DNA from 3 places in the Paenibacillus sp. FSL R5-0527 genome. Region 2 is predicted to be linked to each of the others. Evidence: a T-box and tRNA genes for the amino acid it is inferred to sense, from the RefSeq annotation. Region 2 holds a T-box; the other regions hold tRNA genes.
The links. The T-box of region 2 lies ahead of leuS (leucine--tRNA ligase). A T-box ahead of a tRNA ligase gene usually reads a tRNA of that ligase, here a tRNA-Leu.
Positions count from the first base shown of each region.

Region 1: it has a tRNA-Leu gene. The T-box ahead of leuS (leucine--tRNA ligase) is inferred to sense a tRNA for this amino acid. The anticodon was not compared.
Region 3: it has a tRNA-Leu gene. The T-box ahead of leuS (leucine--tRNA ligase) is inferred to sense a tRNA for this amino acid. The anticodon was not compared.

Region 1 is NZ_JBBOYI010000001.1:6,973,638-6,983,847, reverse strand. It holds gene pdaB (polysaccharide deacetylase family sporulation protein PdaB) at 1-108, opposite strand, end outside; gene NYE69_RS31555 (stage II sporulation protein M) at 228-845, shown strand; gene NYE69_RS31550 (hypothetical protein) at 999-1,229, shown strand; rRNA gene NYE69_RS31545 (16S ribosomal RNA) at 1,525-3,078, shown strand; rRNA gene NYE69_RS31540 (23S ribosomal RNA) at 3,384-6,314, shown strand; rRNA gene rrf (5S ribosomal RNA) at 6,396-6,512, shown strand; tRNA gene NYE69_RS31530 (tRNA-Asn) at 6,518-6,593, shown strand; tRNA gene NYE69_RS31525 (tRNA-Thr) at 6,597-6,669, shown strand; tRNA gene NYE69_RS31520 (tRNA-Glu) at 6,680-6,751, shown strand; tRNA gene NYE69_RS31515 (tRNA-Val) at 6,881-6,956, shown strand; tRNA gene NYE69_RS31510 (tRNA-Gln) at 6,964-7,038, shown strand; tRNA gene NYE69_RS31505 (tRNA-Lys) at 7,049-7,124, shown strand; tRNA gene NYE69_RS31500 (tRNA-Leu) at 7,159-7,242, shown strand; tRNA gene NYE69_RS31495 (tRNA-Gly) at 7,249-7,323, shown strand; tRNA gene NYE69_RS31490 (tRNA-Arg) at 7,330-7,406, shown strand; tRNA gene NYE69_RS31485 (tRNA-Pro) at 7,452-7,528, shown strand; tRNA gene NYE69_RS31480 (tRNA-Gly) at 7,548-7,621, shown strand; gene ppc (phosphoenolpyruvate carboxylase) at 8,127-10,210, shown strand, end outside.
Region 2 is NZ_JBBOYI010000001.1:5,602,011-5,612,220, forward strand. It holds gene comER (late competence protein ComER) at 1-134, shown strand, start outside; gene leuS (leucine--tRNA ligase) at 201-2,642, opposite strand; T-box leader at 2,906-3,164, opposite strand; gene NYE69_RS24915 (glycoside hydrolase family 3 C-terminal domain-containing protein) at 3,276-5,543, opposite strand; gene NYE69_RS24920 (glycoside hydrolase family 13 protein) at 5,543-7,228, opposite strand; gene NYE69_RS24925 (ABC transporter substrate-binding protein) at 7,340-8,653, opposite strand; tRNA gene NYE69_RS24930 (tRNA-Pro) at 9,030-9,103, shown strand; partial or broken gene NYE69_RS24935 (sugar phosphate nucleotidyltransferase) at 9,387-9,547, opposite strand; gene NYE69_RS24940 (macrolide family glycosyltransferase) at 9,553-10,210, opposite strand, start outside.
Region 3 is NZ_JBBOYI010000001.1:6,815,138-6,825,347, reverse strand. It holds rRNA gene NYE69_RS30835 (16S ribosomal RNA) at 1-246, shown strand, start outside; rRNA gene rrf (5S ribosomal RNA) at 350-466, shown strand; tRNA gene NYE69_RS30825 (tRNA-Ile) at 504-580, shown strand; tRNA gene NYE69_RS30820 (tRNA-Ala) at 681-756, shown strand; rRNA gene NYE69_RS30815 (23S ribosomal RNA) at 966-3,896, shown strand; tRNA gene NYE69_RS30810 (tRNA-Asn) at 3,991-4,063, shown strand; tRNA gene NYE69_RS30805 (tRNA-Ser) at 4,136-4,227, shown strand; tRNA gene NYE69_RS30800 (tRNA-Glu) at 4,238-4,312, shown strand; tRNA gene NYE69_RS30795 (tRNA-Val) at 4,544-4,619, shown strand; tRNA gene NYE69_RS30790 (tRNA-Met) at 4,636-4,709, shown strand; tRNA gene NYE69_RS30785 (tRNA-Asp) at 4,782-4,858, shown strand; tRNA gene NYE69_RS30780 (tRNA-Phe) at 4,876-4,951, shown strand; tRNA gene NYE69_RS30775 (tRNA-Thr) at 4,972-5,047, shown strand; tRNA gene NYE69_RS30770 (tRNA-Tyr) at 5,051-5,136, shown strand; tRNA gene NYE69_RS30765 (tRNA-Trp) at 5,149-5,222, shown strand; tRNA gene NYE69_RS30760 (tRNA-His) at 5,245-5,320, shown strand; tRNA gene NYE69_RS30755 (tRNA-Gln) at 5,336-5,410, shown strand; tRNA gene NYE69_RS30750 (tRNA-Gly) at 5,418-5,492, shown strand; tRNA gene NYE69_RS30745 (tRNA-Cys) at 5,504-5,577, shown strand; tRNA gene NYE69_RS30740 (tRNA-Leu) at 5,590-5,675, shown strand; tRNA gene NYE69_RS30735 (tRNA-Leu) at 5,697-5,776, shown strand; gene NYE69_RS30730 (ABC transporter substrate-binding protein) at 6,239-7,879, shown strand; gene NYE69_RS30725 (ABC transporter permease) at 7,895-8,863, shown strand; gene NYE69_RS30720 (ABC transporter permease) at 8,863-9,699, shown strand; gene NYE69_RS30715 (ATP-binding cassette domain-containing protein) at 9,774-10,210, shown strand, end outside.

The sequences.
Region 1 (10,210 bases), 1.4 Mb from region 2:
TTGGCCACGTTCCACGTAAATGACGCCGGCGGCAAACAGGGCCGCAGCGAAAACAAAGAAAAATCGTTTGATTTTCTTCCCGTTCAGGACATAGAAGAAATTGTTCATTAGCAATTTAGCCCCTCTCGTCATCAGAATGAAATGATCAGAACTGATCCGCTTGTACCAATGTATGCTTTTCCCACTGCATTATGACGCCCTTGTCCCTGAAATTTAAGGAGGTTGCCATGTTTTCCTTTAAAAGATTTGTGACGGATTTGAAGCTTTACCGCAAGGCGATGCTGGTTTCCCTTTTGATTTTTGCCGCAGGAGTCGCCTTGGGAGCCGCCAACGCCGATACGCTTACGCGGTTGATCCTGTCGGACTTGGAGAAATTAGGAGAATACAGCCGGCAGCTATCGCAAACGGAGACGCCTGAGCTGCATTTCTTCACGTTTATTTTCTTGAACAATGCCTTAAAAAGCGTTGCCATCATGGTTTTGGGCGGGCTTTTGGGAATAATGCCGGGCGTGTTTCTGCTGATGAACGGGGTGGCGCTCGGGTATGTGGTGGCGGCGGCCGGCAGCCGAGGGGAACATGTCCTGGATTTGATTGTACGCGGACTGCTTCCTCACGGTATTATTGAAATTCCGGCGATTCTGATCGCCTCCGGGTTTGGTTTGCAATTCGGTTATTTGGTCATCAAAAGTTTGGGCGAGCTGGGCGCTAGAGATCCGGGGGAAAGAACGGTCGATTGGCGGGGGTTTTTTAAAACATTCTTCCGCGGGGCTTGCTGGGTTGTCTTGCTTTTGGTCGTTGCGGCCGTTATTGAAAGTACGCTGACTTTTTATTTGGTTCGATCTTGATAGACTTAACTGTTGGCTTATGAATTTGCTCCTTGCATTCATAATTTTCCCAAAATGTGTGCATAACATTAAAGCACAACTGGCGAGTCCAGGTGAACAATGCATCCCCTAATTCTGCATTTGAATCTAAGACCAAAGAGGAGTTGTTCTGTCATGCTGGGAATGTTATTCAGCGAGAAAGAATGCAAGGAACTTGACTATGTGCTGCGAAAAGAGCTGGATGAAATGCTGCTCGATATGAGCGACCATCGGCTTGATCAGGACATTCGGAACGCGATCGCCAATCGGTATAAAACGATATTCAGAATGTACGCCCGCTTTGCGCCTTCCAAGGAGCTTTCCAAATATGCCCGCCGGGCCCGTTTTCCGCAAGTGAAACAATAAGCGCAAATGGGTGTTGACGATTGGGCCCGGATTATGTTAAATTAGCATTCGTCCGTTATTGAAGGGATAATGTTGCAGCGATGCAGGTTTGAGCGGTTGGGTTAAAGTGGAAATAAAAAAATTCAAAAAAACTCTTGCAAAAACCTAGAACACTGTGATATATTATAAAAGTCGCCGCTGAAACAACGGCGATGAACGAAAAGCGAAGTTGATCTTTGAAAACTGAACAACGAGTGAGTATAAATGAGAATTAAAATTCTCGTCAGTTTTTCTAAATGAGCAAGTCAAACAACCTTTATTGGAGAGTTTGATCCTGGCTCAGGACGAACGCTGGCGGCGTGCCTAATACATGCAAGTCGAGCGGACCTGAAGGAGTGCTTGCACTCCTGATGGTTAGCGGCGGACGGGTGAGTAACACGTAGGCAACCTGCCCGTAAGACCGGGATAACTACCGGAAACGGTAGCTAATACCGGATAATCAAGTCTCTCGCATGGGAGGCTTGGGAAAGGCGGAGCAATCTGTCACTTACGGATGGGCCTGCGGCGCATTAGCTAGTTGGTGGGGTAACGGCTCACCAAGGCGACGATGCGTAGCCGACCTGAGAGGGTGAACGGCCACACTGGGACTGAGACACGGCCCAGACTCCTACGGGAGGCAGCAGTAGGGAATCTTCCGCAATGGACGAAAGTCTGACGGAGCAACGCCGCGTGAGTGATGAAGGTTTTCGGATCGTAAAGCTCTGTTGCCAGGGAAGAACGTCTTCTGGAGTAACTGCCAGGAGAGTGACGGTACCTGAGAAGAAAGCCCCGGCTAACTACGTGCCAGCAGCCGCGGTAATACGTAGGGGGCAAGCGTTGTCCGGAATTATTGGGCGTAAAGCGCGCGCAGGCGGCTGTTTAAGTCTGGTGTTTAATCCTGGGGCTCAACCCCGGGTCGCACTGGAAACTGGACGGCTTGAGTGCAGAAGAGGAGAGTGGAATTCCACGTGTAGCGGTGAAATGCGTAGAGATGTGGAGGAACACCAGTGGCGAAGGCGACTCTCTGGGCTGTAACTGACGCTGAGGCGCGAAAGCGTGGGGAGCAAACAGGATTAGATACCCTGGTAGTCCACGCCGTAAACGATGAGTGCTAGGTGTTAGGGGTTTCGATACCCTTGGTGCCGAAGTAAACACATTAAGCACTCCGCCTGGGGAGTACGGCCGCAAGGCTGAAACTCAAAGGAATTGACGGGGACCCGCACAAGCAGTGGAGTATGTGGTTTAATTCGAAGCAACGCGAAGAACCTTACCAGGTCTTGACATCCCTCTGACCGCTGTAGAGATATGGCTTTCCTTCGGGACAGAGGAGACAGGTGGTGCATGGTTGTCGTCAGCTCGTGTCGTGAGATGTTGGGTTAAGTCCCGCAACGAGCGCAACCCTTGACTTTAGTTGCCAGCATGTAATGGTGGGCACTCTAGAGTGACTGCCGGTGACAAACCGGAGGAAGGTGGGGATGACGTCAAATCATCATGCCCCTTATGACCTGGGCTACACACGTACTACAATGGCCGGTACAACGGGAAGCGAAGGAGCGATCTGGAGCGAATCCTAGAAAAGCCGGTCTCAGTTCGGATTGCAGGCTGCAACTCGCCTGCATGAAGTCGGAATTGCTAGTAATCGCGGATCAGCATGCCGCGGTGAATACGTTCCCGGGTCTTGTACACACCGCCCGTCACACCACGAGAGTTTACAACACCCGAAGTCGGTGAGGTAACCGCAAGGGGCCAGCCGCCGAAGGTGGGGTAGATGATTGGGGTGAAGTCGTAACAAGGTAGCCGTATCGGAAGGTGCGGCTGGATCACCTCCTTTCTATGGAGAATCGCTTCCTGCGATGGAAGCATTCAAATAGCTAACTCGGGTTAGCGAACTTACTCACTCGTTGGTCAGTTTTGAGAGTTCAACTCTCAAGCTTATCTTCCCAACACTTGCCGGTTGAACGGTGAGGCAGGAGATGATAAGATATTCTTCCGCCGGTAAAATGGCGAAGAAACTTGATCCTTGAAAACTGGATAACGAAACGAAATTTGCGTTTTAGAACAATCCTTTTAGCTGAACTTGTGTCAAAACAAGTGAAGATATTAGTGGTTTGATGTTTTTCCTTCGGGAAAAATCATGGTTAAGCTACTAAGAGCACACGGAGGATGCCTAGGCGCTAGGAGCCGAAGAAGGACGTGGCGAACAACGAAACTGCCTCGGGGAGCTGTAAGCAAGCATCGATCCGGGGATGTCCGAATGGGGAAACCCGGCTGGGGTAATACCTAGTCACTCATCACTGAATCCATAGGTGGTGAAGAGGCATACCAGGGGAACTGAAACATCTAAGTACCCTGAGGAAGAGAAAACAATAGTGATTCCGTCAGTAGCGGCGAGCGAACGCGGATTAGCCTAAACCGAAGAGCTTGCTCTTCGGGGTTGTGGGACGTCTCACATGGAGTTACAAAGGCGGAGGTTAGACGAACAGGTCTGGAAAGGCCGGCCAGAGAAGGTAAAAGCCCTGTAATCGAAAGTCTCTGCCCTCCGAGACGGATCCCGAGTAGTGCGGGGCACGTGAAACCCCGTATGAATCTGCCAGGACCATCTGGTAAGGCTAAATACTCCCTAGCGACCGATAGTGAAGCAGTACCGTGAGGGAAAGGTGAAAAGCACCCCGGAAGGGGAGTGAAACAGAACCTGAAACCGTGTGCTTACAAGAAGTCAGAGCCCTCTATATGGGTGATGGCGTGCCTTTTGTAGAATGAACCGGCGAGTTACGTTTGCAAGCAAGGTTAAGGCGAGAAGCCGGAGCCGCAGCGAAAGCGAGTCTGAATAGGGCGAATTTAGTTTGTAGGCGTAGACCCGAAACCGTGTGATCTACCCCTGTCCAGGGTGAAGGTGCGGTAACACGCACTGGAGGCCCGAACCCACGTACGTTGAAAAGTGCGGGGATGAGGTGGGGGTAGCGGAGAAATTCCAATCGAACTCGGAGATAGCTGGTTCTCCCCGAAATAGCTTTAGGGCTAGCCTCGGTGTGACAGTCGTGGAGGTAGAGCACTGATTGGGTGCGGGGCCCGCAAGGGTTACCAAGCTCAGTCAAACTCCGAATGCCATAGACTGATTCACCGGGAGTCAGACAGTGAGTGCTAAGATCCATTGTCAAAAGGGAAACAGCCCAGACCATCAGCTAAGGTCCCCAAGTGTGTGTTAAGTGGGAAAGGATGTGGAGTTGCACAGACAACCAGGATGTTGGCTTAGAAGCAGCCACCATTTAAAGAGTGCGTAATAGCTCACTGGTCGAGTGACTCTGCGCCGAAAATGTAACGGGGCTAAACACACCACCGAAGCTATGGCTTGATCGTAAGATCAGGGGTAGGGGAGCGTTGTATGTAGGTTGAAGGTGTACCGTAAGGAGCGCTGGACTTCATACAAGTGAGAATGCCGGTATGAGTAACGAAAAGATCAGTGAGAATCTGATCCGCCGAAAGCCTAAGGGTTCCTGAGGAAGGTTCGTCCGCTCAGGGTAAGTCGGGACCTAAGGCGAGGCCGAAAGGCGTAGTCGAAGGACAACAGGCTCTAATTCCTGTACCACCATAATCCGCTACGAGCGATGGGGTGACGCAGGAGGGTAGTGACGCGGGGCGATGGAATGCCCCGTCCAAGCAGTGAGGCTGGTGTGTAGGCAAATCCGCACACCGTAAGGCTGGGCTGTGATGGGGAGGGAAAATTTACAGTACCGAAGGTCATGATCTCACACTGCCGAGAAAAGCCTCTAGCCAGGAGAAGGTGCCCGTACCGCAAACCGACACAGGTAGGCGAGAAGAGAATTCTAAGGCGCGCGGAAGAACTCTCGTTAAGGAACTCGGCAAAATGACCCCGTAACTTCGGGAGAAGGGGTGCCCCGGTAGAGTGAATAGCTCGAGGGGGCCGCAGTGAAAAGGCCCAAGCGACTGTTTAGCAAAAACACAGGTCTGTGCGAAGCCGCAAGGCGAAGTATACGGGCTGACGCCTGCCCGGTGCTGGAAGGTTAAGGGGAGCGGTTAGGGGTTAAACCCGAAGCTGTGAACCGAAGCCCCAGTAAACGGCGGCCGTAACTATAACGGTCCTAAGGTAGCGAAATTCCTTGTCAGGTAAATTCTGACCCGCACGAATGGCGTAACGACTTGGGCGCTGTCTCAACGAGAGATCCGGTGAAATTTTAATACCTGTGAAGATGCAGGTTACCCGCGACAAGACGGAAAGACCCCATGGAGCTTTACTGCAGCTTGATATTGGACTTTGATACGATTTGTACAGGATAGGTGGGAGCCTAGGAAGTGGGAGCGCAAGCTTCCATGGAGGCGACGTTGGGATACCACCCTGATCGTATCGGAGTTCTAACCCAGTACCGTAAGCCGGTACGGGGACCGTGTCAGGCGGGCAGTTTGACTGGGGCGGTCGCCTCCTAAAGAGTAACGGAGGCGCCCCAAGGTTCCCTCAGAATGGTTGGAAATCATTCGCAGAGTGCAAAGGCAAAAGGGAGCTTGACTGCGAGACTGACAAGTCGAGCAGGGACGAAAGTCGGGCTTAGTGATCCGGTGGTACCGCATGGAAGGGCCATCGCTCAACGGATAAAAGCTACCCTGGGGATAACAGGCTTATCTCCCCCAAGAGTCCACATCGACGGGGAGGTTTGGCACCTCGATGTCGGCTCATCGCATCCTGGGGCTGAAGTAGGTCCCAAGGGTTGGGCTGTTCGCCCATTAAAGCGGTACGCGAGCTGGGTTCAGAACGTCGTGAGACAGTTCGGTCCCTATCTGTCGTGGGCGCAGGAAATTTGAGAGGAGCTGTCCTTAGTACGAGAGGACCGGGATGGACGCACCGCTGGTGTACCAGTTGTTCCGCCAGGAGCACAGCTGGGTAGCTAAGTGCGGACGGGATAAGCGCTGAAAGCATCTAAGCGTGAAGCCCCCCTCAAGATGAGATTTCCCAATTAGTAAGACCCCTTGAAGACGACGAGGTTGATAGGCCTGAGGTGGAAGTGCAGCAATGCATGGAGCTGACAGGTACTAATCGGTCGAGGGCTTATCCAAACAAATACCCCGAAATGGAGTAGGGGAACTAAAACAGCAAATTTGTTTCGTATCCAGTTTTCAAGGATTAACCTTGAATCGTTTGGTGGCGATGGCGGAGGGGTTCCACGCGTACCCATCCCGAACACGACCGTTAAGCCCTCCAGCGCCGATGGTACTTGGACCGAAGGGTCCTGGGAGAGTAGGACGCCGCCAAGCAATGTTCCCTGATAGCTCAGTCGGTAGAGCACTCGACTGTTAATCGAGTTGTCACAGGTTCGAGTCCTGTTCGGGGAGCCATTTGCTCTCATAGCTCAGTAGGTAGAGTGCATCCATGGTAAGGATGAGGTCACCGGTTCGATCCCGGTTGAGAGCTTTTTACATAAGGCCCGTTGGTCAAGGGGTTAAGACACCTCCCTTTCACGGAGGTAACAGGGGTTCGAATCCCCTACGGGTCATTGCTTCCTTCATTACCTCAAAGTAGGGTGAGAAACCCTTATAGGGGTTCGACGGAGCATGAGCTTCGTTAGGAATACTTCGCAGTCTCTCGCGAAGCGAGAGTATCCCCTACGGGTCACCATACATACGGAGGCTTAGCTCAGCTGGGAGAGCATCTGCCTTACAAGCAGAGGGTCGGGGGTTCGATCCCCTCAGCCTTCACCATTGTTAATGGGGATTAGCCAAGCGGTAAGGCAACGGACTTTGACTCCGTCATGCATAGGTTCGAATCCTATATCCCCAGCCATTTTGGGTATGAGCCATTAGCTCAGTTGGTAGAGCACCTGACTTTTAATCAGGGTGTCGAAGGTTCGAGTCCTTCATGGCTCACCAGTTTCCTCAAGTTAACGAGGGAAATGATGATTACGCGCGTGTGGCGGAATTGGCAGACGCACTAGACTTAGGATCTAGCGTCTTTGACGTGGGGGTTCAAGTCCCTCCACGCGCACCAGATTATGCGGACGTGGCTCAGCGGTAGAGCATCGCCTTGCCAAGGCGAGGGTCGCGGGTTCGATTCCCGTCGTCCGCTCCATAATTTGCGCCCTTAGCTCAGCTGGATAGAGCGTTAGACTACGAATCTAAAGGTCAGGAGTTCGAATCTCTTAGGGCGCGCCATTTTAACAAAATAAATGTTTGGCATAAAGATTGGCCAACATATCTCGGGACGTAGCTCAGCTTGGTAGAGCACCTGGTTTGGGACCAGGGGGTCGCATGTTCGAATCGTGTCGTCCCGACCATTAAAGTTTTGGGTGTTATGCGGGTGTAGTTCAATGGTAGAACTCCAGCCTTCCAAGCTGGTAGCGTGGGTTCGATTCCCATCACCCGCTCCATATATAACAGCAACATCATCGGAAGATGATGTTTTTTGTTATAGATATCGGAATAATCATTTTGAAAGTTGGCCTCATGATAACTGTAGCTTATTGAACAAAAAATTTATTTATATTCTTGTATTTTATTGCTTTACCGTGTTAAGGTAAGTAATGGTTGCTTAAACGGGACGTCGCAACGCACTGTCTTGGTCCCCGGCTGCGGGTGGAAAGTTCTTCCTTTAGAGGATTGCGCTGTAGTGAGTGTATTAGCCCTATCATGCATAAATATGAAATGATTAATTTTTCATTTTAAACATGATTTATTTTAAATATAATGGTGCACATAATCTTGAGGCTGCTGTATCTTATTAGTGAATATGAATATTTACTCAATGTTAAGTTTGTAATCCAACCGTCTCACCGCGAAATCTTACAAATTAGGTGAAGATTTTCGGGGGAGATTATTGTATTATGTTAAGAAAGCTTTAGAAAAGACGGAATAGGGATGAAATGGGGGAGAAACATGACTGAACTAACGGTTACCGCAGGCACAAGCAACTCAAACAACCTGCTCCGGCGCGACATTCGTTTTTTGGGCAATATTCTAGGAGAGGTCCTGGTACATCAGGGCGGTAACGAGCTCTTGGATATTGTCGAGAAGATTCGTGAAGCCAGTAAATCGCTGCGGGCTGTATTTTTACCCGAATTGCATGATGAGTTTAAGGAAATGATCAATTCTCTTGAACCCGGAATTCGTCACCAAGTTATCCGTGCTTTTGCCATTTACTTTCAGCTCGTCAATATTGCCGAGCAGAATCATCGGATTCGCCGCAAGCGGGATTACGAACGTTCGGCCGGAGAAGCCGTTCAATCGGGAACGATCGAGGCCGCCATTAAAGGCCTGAAGGAACAGGGTTTCACTTATGTCGAAGTTAAGGAAATCATGGAGGGTATGTCCCTGGAGCTTGTGATGACGGCACACCCTACCGAAGCGATGCGGCGGGCGATCTTGGATATTCACAAACGGATTGCCGACGATGTCATGCAGCTCGATAATCCTACCCTTACGTTCCGCGAGCGTGAACAGCTTAGAGAGAAGCTGCTAAATGAAGTGATCACGCTTTGGCAAACCGATGAGCTGCGCGATCGTAAGCCCACGGTGCTCGATGAGGTCAGAAACGGGATGTACTATTTTCATGAGACGCTGTTTCATGTGCTTCCCGAAGTATATCAGGAACTGGAACGCAGCCTGACCAAATACTATCCGGAGCATTATTGGCACGTGCCCGCTTACCTGCGCTTTGGTTCGTGGATCGGCGGCGACCGGGACGGCAACCCGTCCGTTACCGCGGACGTGACCTGGCAAACGCTGCGGATGCAGCGGAAGCTGGCCGTGCGCGAGTATCAGCACATTTTGAGCGATTTGTTCAAGCATCTGAGCTTCTGCACCACGATCATCGACGTGACCGACGAGCTGATGGCCTCCATTCAACGCGACCGGCTTCAGGTAAAGCTGCAAAAAACGCAGCAATGGAACAACGAGAAGGAGCCCTATCGCATTAAACTGACTTACATGGTGGAGAAACTGCACAATCTGCTGGACGACGCGAAAAAGGACACTCCGGAGCGCTACGCCAACGTGAGCGAGTTTATCGAGGACTTGAAAATCATCGACCGCAGTCTGCGCCACCATTATGCGGACTATGTAGCCGATACGCATCTTAAAAAGCTGATCCGCCAGGTGGAGCTGTTCGGCTTCCACACGGCGACCCTGGACGTTCGCCAGCACAGCAAAGAGCACGAGAACGCCATGACGGAAATCTTGGCGAACATGAATATCGTGCCGAACTATTCCGAACTGGAGGAAGAGGAGAAGGTCAAGCTGTTGGAAAAACTGCTGAACGATCCTCGTCCGTTGACGTCGCCTTATCAGGATTACAGCGAAAGCACCAATGAATGCCTGGAAGTATACCGTGCGATATACCGTGCGCAACAAGAGTACGGAAAGCAATGTATTACCAGCTACCTGATCAGTATGACGGAAGCGGCCAGCGATATTCTCGAAGTTATGGTTTTTGCCAAAGAAGTCGGATTGTTCCATAAGGAAGCGGACGGCAGCGTAACCTGCACACTGCAATCCGTGCCGCTGTTTGAGACGATCGATGATCTGCATGCCGCGCCGGGCATCATGAATCAGTTGTTCACCATGCCGATCTATCGGCAATCGGTGGCGGCGATGAATGATCTGCAGGAAATTATGCTGGGATACTCCGACAGCAACAAGGACGGCGGCGTGGTCACGGCCAACTGGGAGCTGCGCGTCGCGATGAAGCAAATTACGGCGACGGCCAACCAATACGGAGTTAAGCTGAAGTTTTTCCACGGCCGCGGAGGCGCGCTTGGCCGCGGGGGCATGCCGCTGAACCGCAGCATTCTGGTACAGCCGCCGGAAACGATCGGAGGAGGCATCAAGATCACCGAGCAGGGTGAAGTGCTCTCGTCGCGTTATTCTTTGCGAGGCATCGCCTACCGCAGTCTGGAGCAGGCTACCTCCGCATTGATCGAGGCCAACAAGCTTGCCAAGCTGCGTCAGAAGTGCAACCCCGA
Region 2 (10,210 bases):
ATCCTCCTGAACCCGGCGGGGAAACGGCGGCAGAAGAGGAAGGAGATTCCTCCCCTTCCTCCCATCAGGCGGACGGCGGCGCCCTGTCCAAGGCGGAACCGCCGAACGGTTCGGGAGCCGCTACCCTGCCTTAATGCCGGTGACCCGCAAATAGACTGCCGCAATAGACTGCCGCCAAAGCAGCAGCAGCCGGCAGGCTTTTAGCCGACGACAATGTTGACCAATTTGCCCGGAACGGCGATCACCTTGCGGATCGTCTTGCCAGCTACAGCCTGCTGCACGTTCGGCAGGCTTAAGCTGTGTTCCTGCATGGCCGCCTGATCCAGCTCTTTGGAAATTTTCGTGCGGTCCACGATTTTGCCGTTCACCTGCACGACGATTTCCACTTCCGCTTCGACCGTCCAAGCCTCGTCATAGGCCGGCCACGGCTCGTACGTGATCGTTTCGGCATGCCCGAGGCGCTCCCACAGTTCTTCGGCCAAATGCGGCGCCAAGGGGGACAATAGCTGCACGAAGTTTTCAGCCGCAGCCTTCGGAACGGCATCCGTTTTATAAGCGTCGTTGACGAAGATCATCAGTTGGCTGATCGCCGTATTAAAGCGCAGGTTTTCCAAATCCTCGGTTACCTTTTTGATCGTTTTGTGCCAGGTCCGTTTGAAGTCATCGCTGCCGCCGTCCGCGGTGATTTTCGGGTTCAGGCTGCCGTCCTCGGCGACGAAGAGGCGCCAGACCCGCGACAGGAAGCGGTGAATGCCTTCCACGCCGTTCATGTTCCACGGCTTGGTCGCTTCCAGCGGACCCATGAACATTTCGTACACGCGCAGCGTATCCGCGCCGTATTCACCCACGATTTCGTCCGGATTGATGACGTTGCCGCGGGATTTGCTCATTTTCTCGTTGTTGGTGCCCAGGATCATCCCTTGGTTCACAAGCTTATGGAACGGCTCCTTCGTGGTCACCACGCCGAGATCGTAAAGCACCTTGTGCCAGAAGCGGGCGTACAGCAGGTGAAGCACCGCGTGCTCGGCGCCGCCGATATACAGATCGACCGGCAGCCACTCCTGCTGCTTCTCTTTGGAGCACAGCTCCTTGTCGTTATGCGGATCGATGTACCGCAGATAATACCAGCAGCTGCCCGCCCACTGCGGCATCGTGTTCGTCTCGCGCCGCGCCGGCAGGCCGGTCTCCGGATCGGTCGTATTGACCCATTCCGTAACGTTCGCGAGCGGCGATTCCCCGGTGCCCGACGGCTTGATGGCGTCGACGTCCGGCAATACCAGCGGCAGCTGATCCTCCGGCACCGGCTTCATCGTGCCGTCTTCGAGATGGAGGATCGGGATCGGCTCGCCCCAATAACGCTGGCGGCTGAACAGCCAGTCGCGCAGGCGGTACGTCACCTTGCCGCGCCCTTTGCCGTTTTCCTCCAGCCAGGAGATCATTTTCTTGATCGCTTCCGCGTTGTTAAGCCCGTTCAGGAAACCGGAATTGACGTGCGGACCGTCGCCCGCGTACGCTTCCTTCGCCAGATCGCCGCCTTCGACCACTTCGAGGATCGGCAGCTCAAAACGCTTGGCGAACTCGTAGTCCCGCTCGTCATGCCCCGGCACGGCCATGATGGCCCCGGTGCCGTAGCCGGCGAGCACGTAATCGGCGATCCAGATCGGCAGCTTGGCGCCGTTCACCGGATTGATCGCGTAAGCGCCGGTAAATACGCCGGTTTTTTCCTTCGCCAGATCGGTCCGCTCCAGGTCGCTTTTGCGCGCGGCTTGATCTTGATAGGCCTCGACGGCTTCGCGCTGGGCGTCCGTCGTGATCGTTTTGACCAATTCATGCTCCGGTGCAAGCACCGCGTAGCTGGCCCCGAACAAGGTGTCCGGACGCGTCGTAAACACGGTCAGCGCCGCGTCATGGCCGTCGATCGCAAAAACGACTTCGGCCCCTTCGGATTTGCCGATCCAGTTACGCTGCATATCCTTGATGCTTTCCGACCAGTCGAGCTCTTCCAGATCTTCCAGCAGCCGTTCCGCATACTCGGTGATTTTCAGCACCCATTGGCGCATCGGCTTGCGAATGACCGGATGGCCGCCGCGTTCGCTTTTGCCGTCGATCACCTCTTCGTTGGCCAGCACCGTTCCCAGCGCAGGGCACCAGTTTACCGGCACCTCGGCCACATAAGCGAGACCTTTCTTATAAAGCTGGATAAAAATCCACTGGGTCCATTTGTAATATTCCGGATCGGTCGTGCTGATTTCGCGGTCCCAATCGTAGGAGAAGCCCAAAGATTTGATTTGGCGCCGGAAATTGTTGATGTTCTTGACCGTAATATCGCGGGGATGCTCGCCCGTATCGAGCGCGTGCTGCTCGGCCGGCAGGCCGAAAGCGTCCCACCCCATCGGATGCAGCACATTGTAGCCGCGCATCCGTTTATAACGGGAGACGATATCCGTCGCCGTATAACCTTCCGGGTGGCCTACATGAAGGCCCGCTCCCGAAGGATAAGGGAACATGTCGAGCGCGTAAAACTTCGGTTTGCCCGCCTCTTCCCGTGTTTTGAACGTATGATGCTCATCCCAGTAAGCCTGCCATTTCGGTTCGATGTTCTGAGCCCGGTAAACGGCATGAGGCGCATTATTGTCCGCCATAATCGAAAATCCTCCTTGAACAACCATTTTGAATTAACATTTTAGTGAGGGTTCAAAAAGTCAGGTTTTCAGCACCGAGAAGGTTGAATGAAGCTAGGGACTGAGTAGCGGAGCGTAGGTGAGCCTACGTGAGCAACGGAAGGCCCGGCTGAATTCAAGATTCGATGCCGATTAAGCTCCATTGTTCTACTTCGTGATCAAAAGATGACTTTTTGAACTACCTTTTTAAAATTAAAAAACCTCCCGCCCCGTAGCGTATCATCGCTAGGGACGGGAGGAAATTCCCGTGGTACCACCCTAGTTAGCGTCGGACATGCTTTGTCCTTCGCTCACTTTGCACCCTTAACGCGGGCGAGACGGCGATGTTCATGCGGCCGGCAATAAAGCCGTCAGCGTATCCGCCGCTACCGCAATTGCACCGCACTCCGAGGCGAGTTCATTCCGCGGCCAACCGGCTTGCACCTTCCGCCGGCTCTCTGCATGGTCTGTCCGAAAATACTGATTCCTCATCACTGCTTTGCAATATCCAGCTTTAAAATTGATTATAGACTATTATATCCAATCCGGCTCCCCAAAGTCAACGGCAGTCTTCGGCTAAACCCGGGCCCAGGAACGAAGGCTTTTGGCGCCGAATCAACTCCTGTTTACCCGGGTCAGCAGAACTTCCATGTCCTCTTCCCGAAGGCCTCCCTTGCTTAGCGAGACAAGCGCGCGCAGCGGCAGAAAATGAAGATCGGCCGCGGCGATATCAGCCGGTTTGTCCTCCGGAAATATCCCGCTATTCAGCTTGAATTGCTCGATCAGCGCCAGCGTCAGCGGGTCGGGAGCGGCTTTGGTCAACAGATCGCCCAACGTCGAGTTGCGCGTAAACGAGGGCCTCAGCTTGACGGCGCTCTCTACATAAACCGCTTCGGCCGCGGCGATATCCCGGGACGAACGCCCGATCAAAATATCGAAAAAGCCGCTTTCCACATGCCAGCCGCCCAGCTCCACATCGTAATAAGCAAACGCTCTTTTATTCAGCTCAAAAATTACCGTTTTCTCTTCGCCGGGCTGAAGCTCGAGCTTTTCAAAGCCCTTAAGCTCCTTCGGCGGACGGGCCACGGACGCCTCCCGGTCGCTTACGTACAGCTGCACGATTTCCTTGCCCGCCACCTCTCCGGCGTTTTTGATCCGCACGCTGACCGTCAACGTCTCATGCTCCCGGATTCTGGAGCTGCTGAGCGTTAAACCGGAGTATTCGAACCGGGTGTAGCTCAGGCCGTGTCCAAACGGAAACAGCGGTTCAAGCGCTTTGGCGTCATAGTAGCGATAGCCGACGAACACCCCTTCCTTATATTCGGCGCGGTCCTGACCGCCCGGAAAAAACAGATGGGACGGGTTATGCTCGAGCGCCGCCGGAAAGGTTTCGGCCAGCTTGCCGCTTGGATTGGCGTCGCCGAACAGCAGATCGGCCACCGCCCCTCCGGCCGCCTGTCCGCCCAAATAAGCCTCCAGCACGGCCCGGGTTTGGCCGATCCAGGGCATCTCCACCGGCGAACCGTTGCTCAGCACCACGACCAGATTGCTCTGGACCTTGGCCACCTCTTCGATCAGGCGAAGGTGATTGCCCGGCAAACGCAGATGGCTGCGGTCATATCCTTCCGTTTCGTAGCGATCCGGCAAGCCGGCAAAAATAACGGCGACCTCCGCCTTGGCGGCGGCTTCCGCGGCTTCCGCCAGCAAAGCGGCATCAACCTCATCATCGTCCGGACGGTATCCTTGCGCATAGGTGATCTGCGCCGGATCTTTGACTTTACGTCCGATTTCCTCATAAGCGATATCCAGTCTGGTCGGCACAATATGCGAACTGCCGCCGCCCTGAAATCTCGGCCGCCGCGCGAAGCCGCCGATGACGGCGATGCTCGCTTCCTTGGAGAGCGGCAGGATGCCCTGCTCGTTTCTGAGCAGCACCATGCTTTCGGCGGCTACTTTTCTGGCCAGATCATGGTGCCCGGCGGCATCAAACGAGGCTTGCTCCCGTCTTGCCGCATGGCCCTTAAAGGCCAGCTCCAGCAGTACTTTGACCGCTCTGTCCAGTTGCTCTTCAGGAAGCTCCCCGTTACGCACGGCTTGAACGATTTTGGCGTCGCCTTCTCCGAGATTAAACGGCATTTCCAGATCGAGCCCGGCCAGCAGGCCGTCCACCCGCTCGTTTACCGCGCCCCAGTCGGAGATCACAGCGCCTTCATATCCCCATTCCTGCCGCAAAATATCGGTCAAAAGCCGCTTGTTCTCGGCGCAGTATTCTCCGTTTACCCGGTTGTAAGCGGTCATCACCGTCCACGGGCGGCCTTTTTTCACCGCACCTTCAAAGCTGGCCAGATAAATCTCCCGCAGCGTCCGTTCATCGGCAACGGCGTCCACCGTCATCTTACGGTACTCCTGGTTATTCAGTGCAAAATGCTTGAGCGAGGTTCCGACTCCCTGACTTTGTACCCCTTCAATATGGCTGGCCGCCATTTCCGAGGACAAATAAGGGTCCTCCGAGAAATACTCGAAGTTTCTGCCGCAGAGCGGACTGCGCTTGATGTTTGCGCCCGGACCGAGCAATACCGACACGCCTTCGGCCTGGCATTCCTTGCCGAGCGCTTCCCCCATTTGCCGGATCAAGGTCCGGTTCCAGGTGCAGGCCAGCCCGGCGGCGGAGGGAAAACAGGTGGCCGGCAAACTCTGCCCAGCGGCCAAATAATCCGCATTTTCCGCTTCCTTGCGCAGGCCATGGGGCCCGTCCGCCATGCGGATCGAGGGAATCCCCAACCGGCTTATTTCCTTCAAGCGCCAAAAATCCCGGCCCGAGCAAAGACTTGCTTTTTCCTCCAACGTCAATTGCGTGAGAACCCGTTCTATCGACTGCTCCATCATTTTCTCCGCCATCTGAAAACCAGCGCCTCATACGGTCTTAACGTGTTTTGATCCCGGCCCTCGTAATTGGACAGGACTAGTTCGCCGTCCAACGGGATTTCCGTAAGCTGCTGCAGAGAGACGGACCGCCCGGTAAAATTGCACAATACGACCCAGCGTTCGCCGTTATAGGTGCGCTGATAGGCCCCGACCTCCCTCAATTCCTTGCAAAGGTCGTCATAGTATCCGTAAACCAAACTCCGGTGCTCCCGCCGCAGCGCGATGAGACGACGGTAAAACTGCAGCACCGAATCCTCTTTTTTCATATTCTCCGCGACATTGATCTCTCTATAATTGGGGTTCACTTTGATCCAAGGCGTTCCGGAGGTAAAGCCGGCCTCCCGCTCACCGTTCCACTGCATCGGGGTTCGCCCGTGATCGCGGCTCCGTTTGCCAAGGTAGCCCAAAATCTCCTCCGCCGGCCGCCCTCTGGCCGTCTCATCCCGGAACAGGTTGAGGCTGCCGATGTCGCGGTATTCATGAATGGAGTCAAAAGGACAGTTGGTCATGCCGATCTCCTGCCCCTGATAAATGAAAGGCGTTCCCCGCATCAAAAAATAAAACGCCGCAAGCATTTTGGCGGATAAGTCACGATAGGGCCCGTCATTGCCGAATTTGGATACCGAGCGGACATGGTCATGGTTCTCCAGGAACAACCCCATCCAGCCATGGCGGTTGGATTCCTGCTGCCATAACGACAGGGCGTCCTTGAATTTTTTCATGTCCCACTCGACGAACTCCGCTTTGCCGCCGGGCTTGATGTCCAAATCCACATGATTAAATTGGAACAGCATCGTAAACACGCCGTCCGTCTCATCCACAAAGTCGCCGATTTGTTCGAGCGGCACCCCCGGAGCTTCGGCGACCGTGATCGCCCCTCTCGGCTCCAGCGCTTCCCGCTTCATCTCGCGCAGAAAATCGAGGATGCCTTCCTGATTTAAGCTGACTTTTTCAATGGGCGCAAAATCCCGTCCGGGTTCGGCTTCAAGCTGGGGAAATTGGGGGTTTTTCTTAATGTATGTAATCGCGTCGACGCGGAATCCGGCAATCCCTTTATCCATCCACCAGTCGATCATCGCGTAGAGTTCCCGTCTCACTTCGGGGTTCTCCCAATTCAAATCCGGCTGCTTGGGAGAGAAGCAGTGCAGGAAATACTCGCCGCTTTGCTCATCGTACTCCCAGGCTGAACCGCCGAATCCGCATTCCCAGTTGGTCGGCTCCTTGCCGTCCTTGCCCGGCCGCCAAATGTACCAATCCCGCTTAGGGCTGTCCTTTGCGGAACGCGATTCGATAAACCAGGCATGCTCGTCCGACGTATGGTTGGCGACCAGGTCCATTACCAGCCGAATGCCCCGCTTTCCGGCCTCCGCAATCAACTCGTCCATATCTTCCATCGTTCCGTATTCGTCCAAAATGCCGTGATAATCGCGGATATCGTATCCGTTATCGTCGTTTGGCGAATCGTATACCGGGGAAAGCCACAGCAAATCGATGCCAAGATAGTGCAAATAATCGAGACGTTCGATAATGCCCCGCAAATCTCCGATCCCGTCGCCGTTCGAGTCTTGGAAGCTGCGCGGGTAAATCTGGTAGGCGATGCTCTCCTTCCACCACTGTTGTTTCTGTTCTTTCCGATCGTTCATGGTAGTCCTCCCACTTTATTTCCGGCTCTCTTTATAACAAGCGGGGGATAAGCCAACCGGCTTATCCCTCGGATTCTTTTTCTAATCAGAAAAAATTATGAAAACGTTACCTTATTTAGCCTTTTTCCAGTACTCCTCATACTCCTTGGCAACGCCCGCACGATCGATATTGCCGGTCAAATATTTCTGCAGCGTCGCTCCCATGGTCGGATACCCGTCCGGCGGGAAGTACAGGTTCATCCATTCCAGCGTTTGCTGCTTGTCCATGTAAAACAATAGCGACTGCGACAAGCTGTCTTCCGGCATGATCTTAAAGTTGTTGAACGCAGGGATGGCGCTGAATTGATTGACATAGTAATCCTGGCCTTGCTCGCTGCTGACCATCCAGTTCAAGAAATCTTTGGCGGCAGCCTGTTCTTCCGGAGTGGACTGTTCTTTGTCGATACTCCAATACAACGAGACGCTGGCCGAAATTTGGCTGTTGCCGTAATCATCGGCGTTGTTGCTTACAGGGACCGGCAGGAAGCCGTATTCGCCATCCGGGTCCGCTTCTTTAAGCTGCGGATAGGCCCAGTTGCCCATGAACCACATCGCCGCTTCCCCGTCGGCCAACTGCAAAGGCGCTTCGTCATATTGCGCGGACAGCGGGGCGTCCTTGGCCTTGTTGTACTGTTTCATCAAATCGAGAGTATCCATCCAGCCGTTGAACACCGCGTTGTTGGCAAGATCGACGTTCCCGCTCTTCATGTCCGCAAGGAATTTGTGGCGTGTTTCGCGGTCCGGCGATTGGTCGGTAAACAGAATGTTGGAAAAATGAGCCCCCAGCGACCAATCGAGCGGAGTTACGGTGATCGGCGTAACGCCGGCGGCCTCGATTTTTTCAAAGAGCGCTTTCAAGTCGTTGATGGTTCGCACGCTCGACGGATCGAAGCTGCCGCCAGCCACTTTATCCAAAACAGCTTTATTGTAAATAAAACCGAAAGCCTCTACGGACATGGGCATCCCCAAAACCTTGCCGTCGTATGTAGCGTAATCCAGCGTGCCCGGCGAAGCGTTCTTGACCCACTCCTGATCGGACAGATCAAGCAGCTTGCCTTGCATCAGCTCCAACTCCTGACCGATGCTCATCACGGTAGGAGCGTTGTTCGACGCATACAGCGTGGTCATTCTTTCATAACCGTTCGCCCCCGACAGAGGAATAATCGATACTTTCACTTTGTCCTGCGAACTGTTGTAATCGCTTACCATCGATTCAAACGGCTTGGCGATTTCTTCCTTGCCGACCAAAACGGAAATTTCAACCGTCTTGCCTGAAGCCTCATTCTCCTTAGCGCCATCATTGCTGCTCTTGCCCCCGCCTCCGCATGCCGACAGCGCTGTCATAATGAGCACCAAAGCGATGGAAAGCGACATCCATTTCTTCATTTTGTTTCCCCCAGTCTTCGTTTTTTGGAATAAATGAAATGTGTGAGCTCAATCTTTATTATAAATGTAATCGTTTTTATGTCAAACGTTTTCACATAAAAATAGTTGTGATAAATCCAGATTTGAGAACAATGATTGGGCAAATAACCCGAGAAAATATAGTAACGTTAACATATTTGCGGCGCATTGGGGATAGCAAAAATATGGCGTTAAGACATTGAAAAAAGTGCCGGTATGTCGGGGATAGAACCGCCTGGGTAAATTACTCCGCCGAGTGCTTTTTTTCTCGCAAACCGATCTTGAAAAATTTTTTTAAAACTCTCTTTACAAATCATAATAAGACGAGTAAAATTACATATTGTGATCACTCCGCTAACGAGACGTGGCTCAGCTTGGTAGAGCGCTTGCTTCGGGAGCAAGAGGTCGCAGGTTCAAATCCTGTCGTCTCGATCGAAAAGACCCTTGTATAACAAGGGTCTTTTATTTTTGACTTTTGGGGTAGCCATAAATGACTATCCAAATGGTGCCGAATTGGTGCCTTTTGTACGGTCATTCTGCAATCTGAAGCAGATATTTGCCATAGTCGATTTTGGTTAAGGGTTTGGCCATTTCCATCAGCTCTTCTTTGGATATATATCCATTGCGGAAGGCAATCTCTTCAATGCAGGCTACATACAATCCTTGCCTTTTTTGAATAGCTTCAATAAAATTGCCGGCTTCCCTTAATGATTCTTGTGGAAATGATTAACATCTCCCTGATCCCCGCCATCATGAGGGTGGATAAAGGGTAATAATCATAGGTTTGTCATAAACCGGAAGTATTTGTTTTGACACCGCTTTGGTTAATGGATATAGACGAGTTCCCGATCCGCCCGCAAGTATAATACCTTTCATCTAAATCATTCCAATCCATTTTTCTTTTTTAATTTGAAAATTTCATCAACCGCTTTTTTATACCCGCCGGCTTCTTTAAACGAATGACTGATTTTCCTCATATTTTCAAGGTAGCCGGGATCCCCCAGAACCTTTTCGATGGAATGTGTTAACACCTCGGGATTAAGAGTTTGGCTATCAAGAGAAATCGCAGCACCCAATTCCTCCGCCCGTTTTGCCATGCCGTGCTGATCCGCGCCCATGGGAATCGCTACAAACGGTACCTGGTGATACATCAAATCGCTGATGGTGTTCATGCCGGCATGGGTAATGGCTGCATCCGCATACTTTAAGATTTCAGTCTGCGGGACATAATTTCTGACAATAAAGTTATCAGGGATGGAAAATGGCGATAAATCCACCTTGTACGCGGCCATGACAACAACTGCATCCCAACCGGCAAAACTTTTGAAAAACAGGTCATAAAGTGCGGGGTTATAATTCCCGAATACGGTTCCTAGTGATATATAGATCACTTTCTTCCCTTCCAATCGATCAAAAGGGAAATCTAAATTTTCTTTTCGATCATATACGGGAGGGCCGAAAAATTGAAAGCTATCGTCGAAAAATTCAAGGTCGGATTTCGATATGAAATATTTTGAGGTATAGACCAGATTCAAATCC
Region 3 (10,210 bases), 1.2 Mb from region 2:
TCAGTTCGGATTGCAGGCTGCAACTCGCCTGCATGAAGTCGGAATTGCTAGTAATCGCGGATCAGCATGCCGCGGTGAATACGTTCCCGGGTCTTGTACACACCGCCCGTCACACCACGAGAGTTTACAACACCCGAAGTCGGTGAGGTAACCGCAAGGGGCCAGCCGCCGAAGGTGGGGTAGATGATTGGGGTGAAGTCGTAACAAGGTAGCCGTATCGGAAGGTGCGGCTGGATCACCTCCTTTCTATGGAGAATCGCTTCCTGCGATGGAAGCATTCAAATAGCTAACTCAGGTTAGCAAACTTACTCACTCGTTGGTCAGTTTTGAGAGTTCAAACTCTCATGCGTTTGGTGATGATGGCGGAGGGGTTCCACGCGTACCCATCCCGAACACGACCGTTAAGCCCTCCAGCGCCGATGGTACTTGGACCGAAGGGTCCTGGGAGAGTAGGACGTCGCCAAGCGCAGCCCATTTTTGGGTGCATAAATAAATATTGTTATGGGCCCTTAGCTCAGTTGGTTAGAGCGCACCCCTGATAAGGGTGAGGTCGGTGGTTCGAGTCCACTAGGGCCCACCATAATCCCATAACATGTGCTGCGTGTTTTTTGGTAGAAGTCGCCGATAATTCATTCGGAATCGCCTTCACAGCATGACGTTAATTTTTGGGATAAATCTATGGGGCCATAGCTCAGCTGGGAGAGCGCCTGCCTTGCAAGCAGGAGGTCAGGAGTTCGATCCTCCTTGGCTCCACCATACTTTATTGTTTCCAACACTTACCGGTTGAACGGTGAGGCAGGAGATGATAAGATATTCTTCCGCCGGTAAAATGGCGAAGAAACTTGATCCTTGAAAACTGGATAACGAAACGAAATTTGCGTTTTAGAACAATCCTTTTAGCTGAACTTGTGTCAAAACAAGTGAAGATATTAGTGGTTTGATGTTTTTCCTTCGGGAAAAATCATGGTTAAGCTACTAAGAGCACACGGAGGATGCCTAGGCGCTAGGAGCCGAAGAAGGACGTGGCGAACAACGAAACTGCCTCGGGGAGCTGTAAGCAAGCATCGATCCGGGGATGTCCGAATGGGGAAACCCGGCTGGGGTAATACCTAGTCACTCATCACTGAATCCATAGGTGGTGAAGAGGCATACCAGGGGAACTGAAACATCTAAGTACCCTGAGGAAGAGAAAACAATAGTGATTCCGTCAGTAGCGGCGAGCGAACGCGGATTAGCCTAAACCGAAGAGCTTGCTCTTCGGGGTTGTGGGACGTCTCACATGGAGTTACAAAGGCGGAGGTTAGACGAACAGGTCTGGAAAGGCCGGCCAGAGAAGGTAAAAGCCCTGTAATCGAAAGTCTCCGCCCTCCGAGACGGATCCCGAGTAGTGCGGGGCACGTGAAACCCCGTATGAATCTGCCAGGACCATCTGGTAAGGCTAAATACTCCCTAGCGACCGATAGTGAAGCAGTACCGTGAGGGAAAGGTGAAAAGCACCCCGGAAGGGGAGTGAAACAGAACCTGAAACCGTGTGCTTACAAGAAGTCAGAGCCCTCTATATGGGTGATGGCGTGCCTTTTGTAGAATGAACCGGCGAGTTACGTTTGCAAGCAAGGTTAAGGCGAGAAGCCGGAGCCGCAGCGAAAGCGAGTCTGAATAGGGCGAATTTAGTTTGTAGGCGTAGACCCGAAACCGTGTGATCTACCCCTGTCCAGGGTGAAGGTGCGGTAACACGCACTGGAGGCCCGAACCCACGTACGTTGAAAAGTGCGGGGATGAGGTGGGGGTAGCGGAGAAATTCCAATCGAACTCGGAGATAGCTGGTTCTCCCCGAAATAGCTTTAGGGCTAGCCTCGGTGTGACAGTCGTGGAGGTAGAGCACTGATTGGGTGCGGGGCCCGCAAGGGTTACCAAGCTCAGTCAAACTCCGAATGCCATAGACTGATTCACCGGGAGTCAGACAGTGAGTGCTAAGATCCATTGTCAAAAGGGAAACAGCCCAGACCATCAGCTAAGGTCCCCAAGTGTGTGTTAAGTGGGAAAGGATGTGGAGTTGCACAGACAACCAGGATGTTGGCTTAGAAGCAGCCACCATTTAAAGAGTGCGTAATAGCTCACTGGTCGAGTGACTCTGCGCCGAAAATGTAACGGGGCTAAACACACCACCGAAGCTATGGCTTGATCGTAAGATCAGGGGTAGGGGAGCGTTGTATGTAGGTTGAAGGTGTACCGTAAGGAGCGCTGGACTTCATACAAGTGAGAATGCCGGTATGAGTAACGAAAAGATCAGTGAGAATCTGATCCGCCGAAAGCCTAAGGGTTCCTGAGGAAGGTTCGTCCGCTCAGGGTAAGTCGGGACCTAAGGCGAGGCCGAAAGGCGTAGTCGAAGGACAACAGGTTGAAATTCCTGTACCACCATAATCCGCTACGAGCGATGGGGTGACGCAGGAGGGTAGTGACGCGGGGCGATGGAATGCCCCGTCCAAGCAGTGAGGCTGGTGTGTAGGCAAATCCGCACACCGTAAGGCTGGGCTGTGATGGGGAGGGAAAATTTACAGTACCGAAGGTCATGATCTCACACTGCCGAGAAAAGCCTCTAGCCAGGAGAAGGTGCCCGTACCGCAAACCGACACAGGTAGGCGAGAAGAGAATTCTAAGGCGCGCGGAAGAACTCTCGTTAAGGAACTCGGCAAAATGACCCCGTAACTTCGGGAGAAGGGGTGCCCCGGTAGAGTGAATAGCTCGAGGGGGCCGCAGTGAAAAGGCCCAAGCGACTGTTTAGCAAAAACACAGGTCTGTGCGAAGCCGCAAGGCGAAGTATACGGGCTGACGCCTGCCCGGTGCTGGAAGGTTAAGGGGAGCGGTTAGGGGTTAAACCCGAAGCTGTGAACCGAAGCCCCAGTAAACGGCGGCCGTAACTATAACGGTCCTAAGGTAGCGAAATTCCTTGTCAGGTAAATTCTGACCCGCACGAATGGCGTAACGACTTGGGCGCTGTCTCAACGAGAGATCCGGTGAAATTTTAATACCTGTGAAGATGCAGGTTACCCGCGACAAGACGGAAAGACCCCATGGAGCTTTACTGCAGCTTGATATTGGACTTTGATACGATTTGTACAGGATAGGTGGGAGCCTAGGAAGTGGGAGCGCAAGCTTCCATGGAGGCGACGTTGGGATACCACCCTGATCGTATCGGAGTTCTAACCCAGTACCGTAAGCCGGTACGGGGACCGTGTCAGGCGGGCAGTTTGACTGGGGCGGTCGCCTCCTAAAGAGTAACGGAGGCGCCCCAAGGTTCCCTCAGAATGGTTGGAAATCATTCGTAGAGTGCAAAGGCAAAAGGGAGCTTGACTGCGAGACTGACAAGTCGAGCAGGGACGAAAGTCGGGCTTAGTGATCCGGTGGTACCGCATGGAAGGGCCATCGCTCAACGGATAAAAGCTACCCTGGGGATAACAGGCTTATCTCCCCCAAGAGTCCACATCGACGGGGAGGTTTGGCACCTCGATGTCGGCTCATCGCATCCTGGGGCTGAAGTAGGTCCCAAGGGTTGGGCTGTTCGCCCATTAAAGCGGTACGCGAGCTGGGTTCAGAACGTCGTGAGACAGTTCGGTCCCTATCTGTCGTGGGCGCAGGAAATTTGAGAGGAGCTGTCCTTAGTACGAGAGGACCGGGATGGACGCACCGCTGGTGTACCAGTTGTTCCGCCAGGAGCACAGCTGGGTAGCTAAGTGCGGACGGGATAAGCGCTGAAAGCATCTAAGCGTGAAGCCCCCCTCAAGATGAGATTTCCCAATTAGTAAGACCCCTTGAAGACGACGAGGTTGATAGGCCTGAGGTGGAAGTGCAGCAATGCATGGAGCTGACAGGTACTAATCGGTCGAGGGCTTATCCAAACAAATACCCCGAAATGGAGTAGGGGAACTAAAACAGCAAATTTGTTTCGTATCCAGTTTTCAAGGATTAACACCTTGAAAATTTAATTAATGTTCCCTGATAGCTCAGTCGGTAGAGCACTCGACTGTTAATCGAGTTGTCACAGGTTCGAGTCCTGTTCGGGGAGTCATAGTCCCCAGAAAGTGTGGGTTTGCTTCTAAGCTTATACCGATTACTTTCTGGGGACCCCAAAACACGTGGAGAGGTGTCCGAGTTGGCCGAAGGAGCACGATTGGAAATCGTGTAGGCGTCACAAGCGTCTCGAGGGTTCGAATCCCTCTCTCTCCGCCATTAATCATATGGCCCGTTGGTCAAGGGGTTAAGACACCTCCCTTTCACGGAGGTAACAGGGGTTCGAATCCCCTACGGGTCACCACTTTCTTAATAGCTTCAAGCAGGGGTGAGAAACCCTATTAGGGGTTCGTCGGAGCATAGGCTTCGATAGGAATACTTCGCAGTCTCAAGCGAAGCGAGAGTATCCCCTACGGGTCATTGCTTTCTTAATATGTTTCAATTGGGGTTAAGAATCCCCCGAGAAGAGCTTTATTTACAGAAGTACTTGATTTGTTGCTATGTTATCTGGTACAATAAGATTTGTCTTTTCCATGGAGGCTTAGCTCAGCTGGGAGAGCATCTGCCTTACAAGCAGAGGGTCGGGGGTTCGATCCCCTCAGCCTCCACCATATTGTATTTTAACGACGCGGGGTGGAGCAGCCCGGTAGCTCGTCGGGCTCATAACCCGAAGGCCGCAGGTTCAAATCCTGCCCCCGCAATTAACTCCAAAATTAGTGATGAAAAGCTTAGGCTTGCTCGGATCGGTTTGTGGAGTTCGCAATTATCAGTGTGGAGCCGTGGTGTAGAGGCCTAACATGCCTGCCTGTCACGCAGGAGACCGCGGGTTCGAATCCCGTCGGCTCCGCCATTTATATCTAATTGCAAGGCTCGGTAGCTCAGTCGGTAGAGCAGAGGACTGAAAATCCTCGTGTCGGCGGTTCGATTCCGTCCCGAGCCACCATTAAAAAACGAAAATTAAAAGCCGGTGTAGCTCAATTGGTAGAGCAACTGACTTGTAATCAGTAGGTTGGGGGTTCAAGTCCTCTCGCCGGCACCACGTGGAGGCTTAGCGAAGTGGCCAAACGCAGCAGACTGTAAATCTGTTCTCTGACGAGTTCGGTGGTTCGAATCCATCAGCCTCCACCAGTTTTATCTAATAGGGGCATAGTTTAAAGGTAGAACAGCGGTCTCCAAAACCGTTAGTGTGGGTTCAATTCCTGCTGCCCCTGCCAGTTTTGAAACTTGAATAATATGGCGGTCGTGGCGAAGTGGTTAACGCACCGGATTGTGGCTCCGGCATTCGTGGGTTCGATCCCCATCGATCGCCCCATATTTTCAACTTTATTGGGGATTAGCCAAGCGGTAAGGCAACGGACTTTGACTCCGTCATGCATAGGTTCGAATCCTATATCCCCAGCCATTTATAAGCGGACGTGGCTCAGCGGTAGAGCATCGCCTTGCCAAGGCGAGGGTCGCGGGTTCGATTCCCGTCGTCCGCTCCATTTTTATCTTTGGCGCCATAGCCAAGTGGTAAGGCACAGCTCTGCAAAAGCTTTATCCCCAGTTCGAATCTGGGTGGCGCCTCCATTATTTTTACTTGCGGGAGTGGCGGAATCGGCAGACGCACAGGACTTAAAATCCTGCGGTAGGTGACTACCGTACCAGTTCAAGTCTGGTCTTCCGCACTTTGTATATATTTTATATTTGCCGGTGTGGCGGAATTGGCAGACGCGCGCGACTCAAAATCGTGAGGGAAACCGTGGAGGTTCGAGTCCTCTCACCGGCATATTCAAAATGATCAGCTCTTAAGAGGAGGATGCTCCTATCTTAAGAGCTTTTTTTGTATGATGAAAAAGAAGGGAAGGCGAAGTTGGGGAAGACTCAGAGTGATTTATGATTTTATTACCTGAATCTGTGTACGTGCTTTTGCTTATTATAATGAATTTTGAGATAAAAAGCCGTGAATAGCACCTCAAACCAAATAAGGTTGGGGTGCTATTCATTTTGTGGTTACGGGCGAAAAATCTGCGTGGGAGCTATGTTTTACCGAGGTTTGTGGAACGGTATGACAAGAAATAATGATTGACACCAATAATCGTTATAATTACAATTAAGTCATTAATCGTAATTATTACTATTAAAGAAGGGCGGCCGGAATTTTTGTGTCTTTGACCATGCCGGCCTAAAAAATTTATCGATGGAGGTAGATATGCGAATATTGGTAAGAAAGTTATTGGGGAGAAAGGCATTGCCAGCCCTAACGTACTTATTGGTTATGTTATTGCTCGTTACCGCTTGCAATTCCGGAACAACCGGGCATGAAAACGCGTCCGCGGACCCCAAAGATTTTACGGTCAAGGAGGAATTGGTTTTAGCGGTAGGAAAAGTGGATATCGGGATGTTCGACCCGAAGAAGGGCTGGGGAACGCACGCCCAGATTCGCCTGACTCACAGTTCGCTGCTAACCATTGATTCCGATCTGAACTTCATCGGAGATCTGGCCAAATCCTATTCCGTCAGCGCGGATGGATTAACGTGGACCTTTCCTCTCCGTGAAGACGTGAAATTTTCCAGTGGCGAACCTGTAACGGCCGAGGATGTCAAGTTTACATATGAAATGCTCAAGGAAGACGGTATAAAGTTTGATTTGTCTTTCGTCAAGTCGATCGAAATAGCGGACGGGAATACCATCCTCATTCATCTGAACGAGCCCCGTTCCACCTTTGTTAGCCAACTCACCGAAATCGGGATTGTTCCCAAGGCTCACTATAACGATCAATATTCCAACAATCCGATCGGTTCGGGACCCTATAAGGTCGTCCAATATAATGACGGCCAGCAGATCATTATGGAGTATAACCCGTATTGGTACGGGAAGGAGCCGCAATTCAAAAAATTGACGTTTCTGCTGCTGGAAGAGGACGCCGCCCTGGCCGCGGCGAAAGCCGGGCAAGCGGACATGGTCTATGTCCCGCCAACCTTTGCGGAACAACAAGTTCCAGGGATGACGCTTCGCACATTCGAAAGCATCGATTCCCGGGGAATCATGCTGCCCACCGTACCAAGCGGCGGCAAGGGAAAAACGAATGACAAAGAAGTGGAAGTCGGGAATGATGTGACCTCCGATCTGGCTATCCGCCAGGCGCTGAACATCGGGCTGGACCGCCAGAAACTGCTGGATGTGGCGCTGGGCGGGTACGGTCAAAAAGCATACTGCCTGTGCGATAATATGCCTTGGTTTAACGAAGAGACGGTTGTAGAAGACGGAGATATTGAAGCGGCGAAGCAAATTTTGGCCCGCGGAGGCTGGGCGGATGCCGATCAGGATGGCATTGTGGAAAAAGACGACCTGAAGGCGGAGTTCGACATGTACTACAGCTCCAGCGATCAGCTTCGCACCGACCTTTCGCTGGCCGTTGCCGACCAGGCCAAGGAATTTGGCATCAAGATCAATCTGATCGGCGCGACCTGGGATGAAATTTACGTCAAAGGCAAAACCGCCGCGGCAGCATGGGGAGGCGGAAGGCATCATCCTCACCAGTTGTATACGATGAATTCCTCCAAGGTTATCGACACGGGTTACAACAATATGTCCAACTATCGCAATGCCAAAGTTGATGAATATCTGGATCATGCGCTTACGGCAACCACGCAGGAGGAGGCCAATAAATACTGGAAGCTGGCGCAATGGGACGGACAGACAGGTTTCAGCGGAATCGGAGACGCCCCGATCGTTTGGCTGGTTCGCGTAGACCACTTGTATCTGGCCGATGAAAAGCTGGATCTCGGCAAACAGCCGGTTCACTCGCATGGTCATGAATGGGCGTTGTTCGGCAATATTACCGAATGGACATGGGGGAACCAGTCCGCTGCCGATGATCATATGTAAAGAAGGGGGATTCGCTTGATCAGAAGTATATCGATTCGTTGCATTCGCGTAGTAACCCTGCTGATTGGATTATCCATGTTGACCTTCTCCCTCGTCCAACTTTCGCCGATCGATCCCGTGAATGCTTATATCGGCGGAGACAGCTCGGCATCGCCGGAGCAAATCGAGAAGTTCAAAGCTTATTGGGGCGTCGACCAAAGTCCGGTAGAGAAGTATTTTTCCTGGGCGGGGGCGTTATTGCAAGGCAATTTCGGCACTTCTTTGCTGTATCGCAGCCCGGTCATCGATATTATTCAAAGCCGCTTTTTAACCTCGCTGGCGTTGATGGGAACGGCGTGGGTACTGTCCGGAGTGATCGGATATGCACTGGGCAGCATGGCCGCCATGAATCGCGGGAAGATGATTGACAGAGCGATCAAATGGTACAGCTACACGCTGGTGTCGACGCCGATTTTCTGGATGGGTCTCATCCTGATGATCGTTTTTGCGGTTTGGCTGCATTGGTTTCCCGTTGGTCTGGCTGTACCGGCGGGAGTTATGGAGAGCGAGGTGCGGTTCATCGACCGGCTGCATCACTTTGTTTTACCGGCGGTAACCTTAAGCATTTTGGGGGTAGCCAATGTCGCCATGCACACGCGTGAGAAAATGATCGACATCCTGAATTCGGAATACGTCGTGTTTGCCAGGGCCAGGGGAGAGAGCGGGTGGCAAATCTTCAAAAACCACGGCTTCCGCAACTCCATTCTTCCGGCGATTTCGCTTCAGTTTGCGTATTTTGGCGAGCTGTTTGGAGGTTCCATGCTTGCCGAGCAGGTATTCGCTTATCCCGGACTCGGCAGCACCTTAACGACGGCGGGGTTGAAGGGCGATCTTCCGCTGATGGTGGGCATCATTCTGATCAGTTCCTTGTTCGTTTTTGCCGGAAACCTGATCGCCGATGTACTGAACAATGTAATCGATCCCCGAACGAAGGAGGCGCGGTAATGCAGTCCGTACAAGAAGGATTTAATGCTCGCAAAAAAATGATCCGGATGCTCGTTGCCTCGATTGGTTTTCTGTTTGTGCTGCTGCTGCTCAGCTTTTTGCTGAGCGACGACAATCTTCGTTTGGGCGCAGGGGGCAAAAACCGGGCTCCAAGTATCAGTCACCTGTTTGGAACCGATTGGCTGGGAAGAGACATGTTCACACGGACGATCAAAGGCTTGCGTCTGTCGCTGACGATCGGCGCGTTTACTTCCTTGCTCAGTGTGGTGATTGCCGTAGTCATGGGGATTTGTGCGGCAACGTTCGGCAAAGCCGTGGATGCCGTCATTTCCTGGGTCATCGATTTGTTTATCGGCATGCCCCATCTTGTCTTTATGGTGCTCATTTGTTTTATTGCCGGCGGGGGCCTCTATGGCATCGTATTGGGGATTTCACTGACGCATTGGACAGCGCTGGCCAGAGTCGTCCGATCGGAGGTGCTCCAAATCAAAAATGCCGAATATATTCAAATCTCCAAAAGCTACGGGAAATCCCCTTGGTATATAGCCAGAAAGCATCTGCTGCCGGCGATTTTTCCGCAAATGATGATCGGCTTTCTGCTCATGTTTCCTCATGTAATCTTGCATGAAGCGGCACTGACCTTTTTGGGATTTGGCCTGTCTCCGCAAACGCCGGCTGTAGGCATTATTCTGTCGGAAGCGATGAACCATATTTCGACCGGAAAATGGTGGTTGGTCGTGTTTCCCGGCTTGCTGCTGGTCACGGTGATCAAAAGCTTTGACAGTATCGGCGAACAGTTCCGTATTTTGACGGAGCCGGTCAGTTCTCACGAATGAGCCGATGCTTCCGAAGCGAGTTTTGTACGAAGTTGATCAGGAAGCAACGCTCACAAAACTTTTAGGAGGCTAGCATGGGAGACGCTGAGAAGAACGTTTTGTTGAAGGTGGAGGATTTGTCGATTGGATTTTCACAATATTTGAAGGGGACACACAAGCGAATCATTCGTCCCATAGCGAATATGCATGTGGAAATTGGCGAGGGGGAAATCGTGGCGGTTGTCGGAGCTAGCGGCTCCGGCAAAAGCTTGCTGGCTCACGCCGTGTTGGGGATACTGCCCGGGAATGCGATCTGCAGCGGGAAAATGTTGTATAGAGGGGAAGAACTGACGGAAGAAAGAAAGAAGCGCCTGAGAGGGAGTGAAATTTCGTTCATTCCGCAATCCGTCAATTATCTCGATCCGCTGATGCGCGTAGGGCGGCAGGTTCAGATCGGACTTGACCGGAAAATTGCAAAGAAAAAGCAAGAAGAATTGTTTGTGCAATACGGACTGCAAGAAAGGGATGGGCG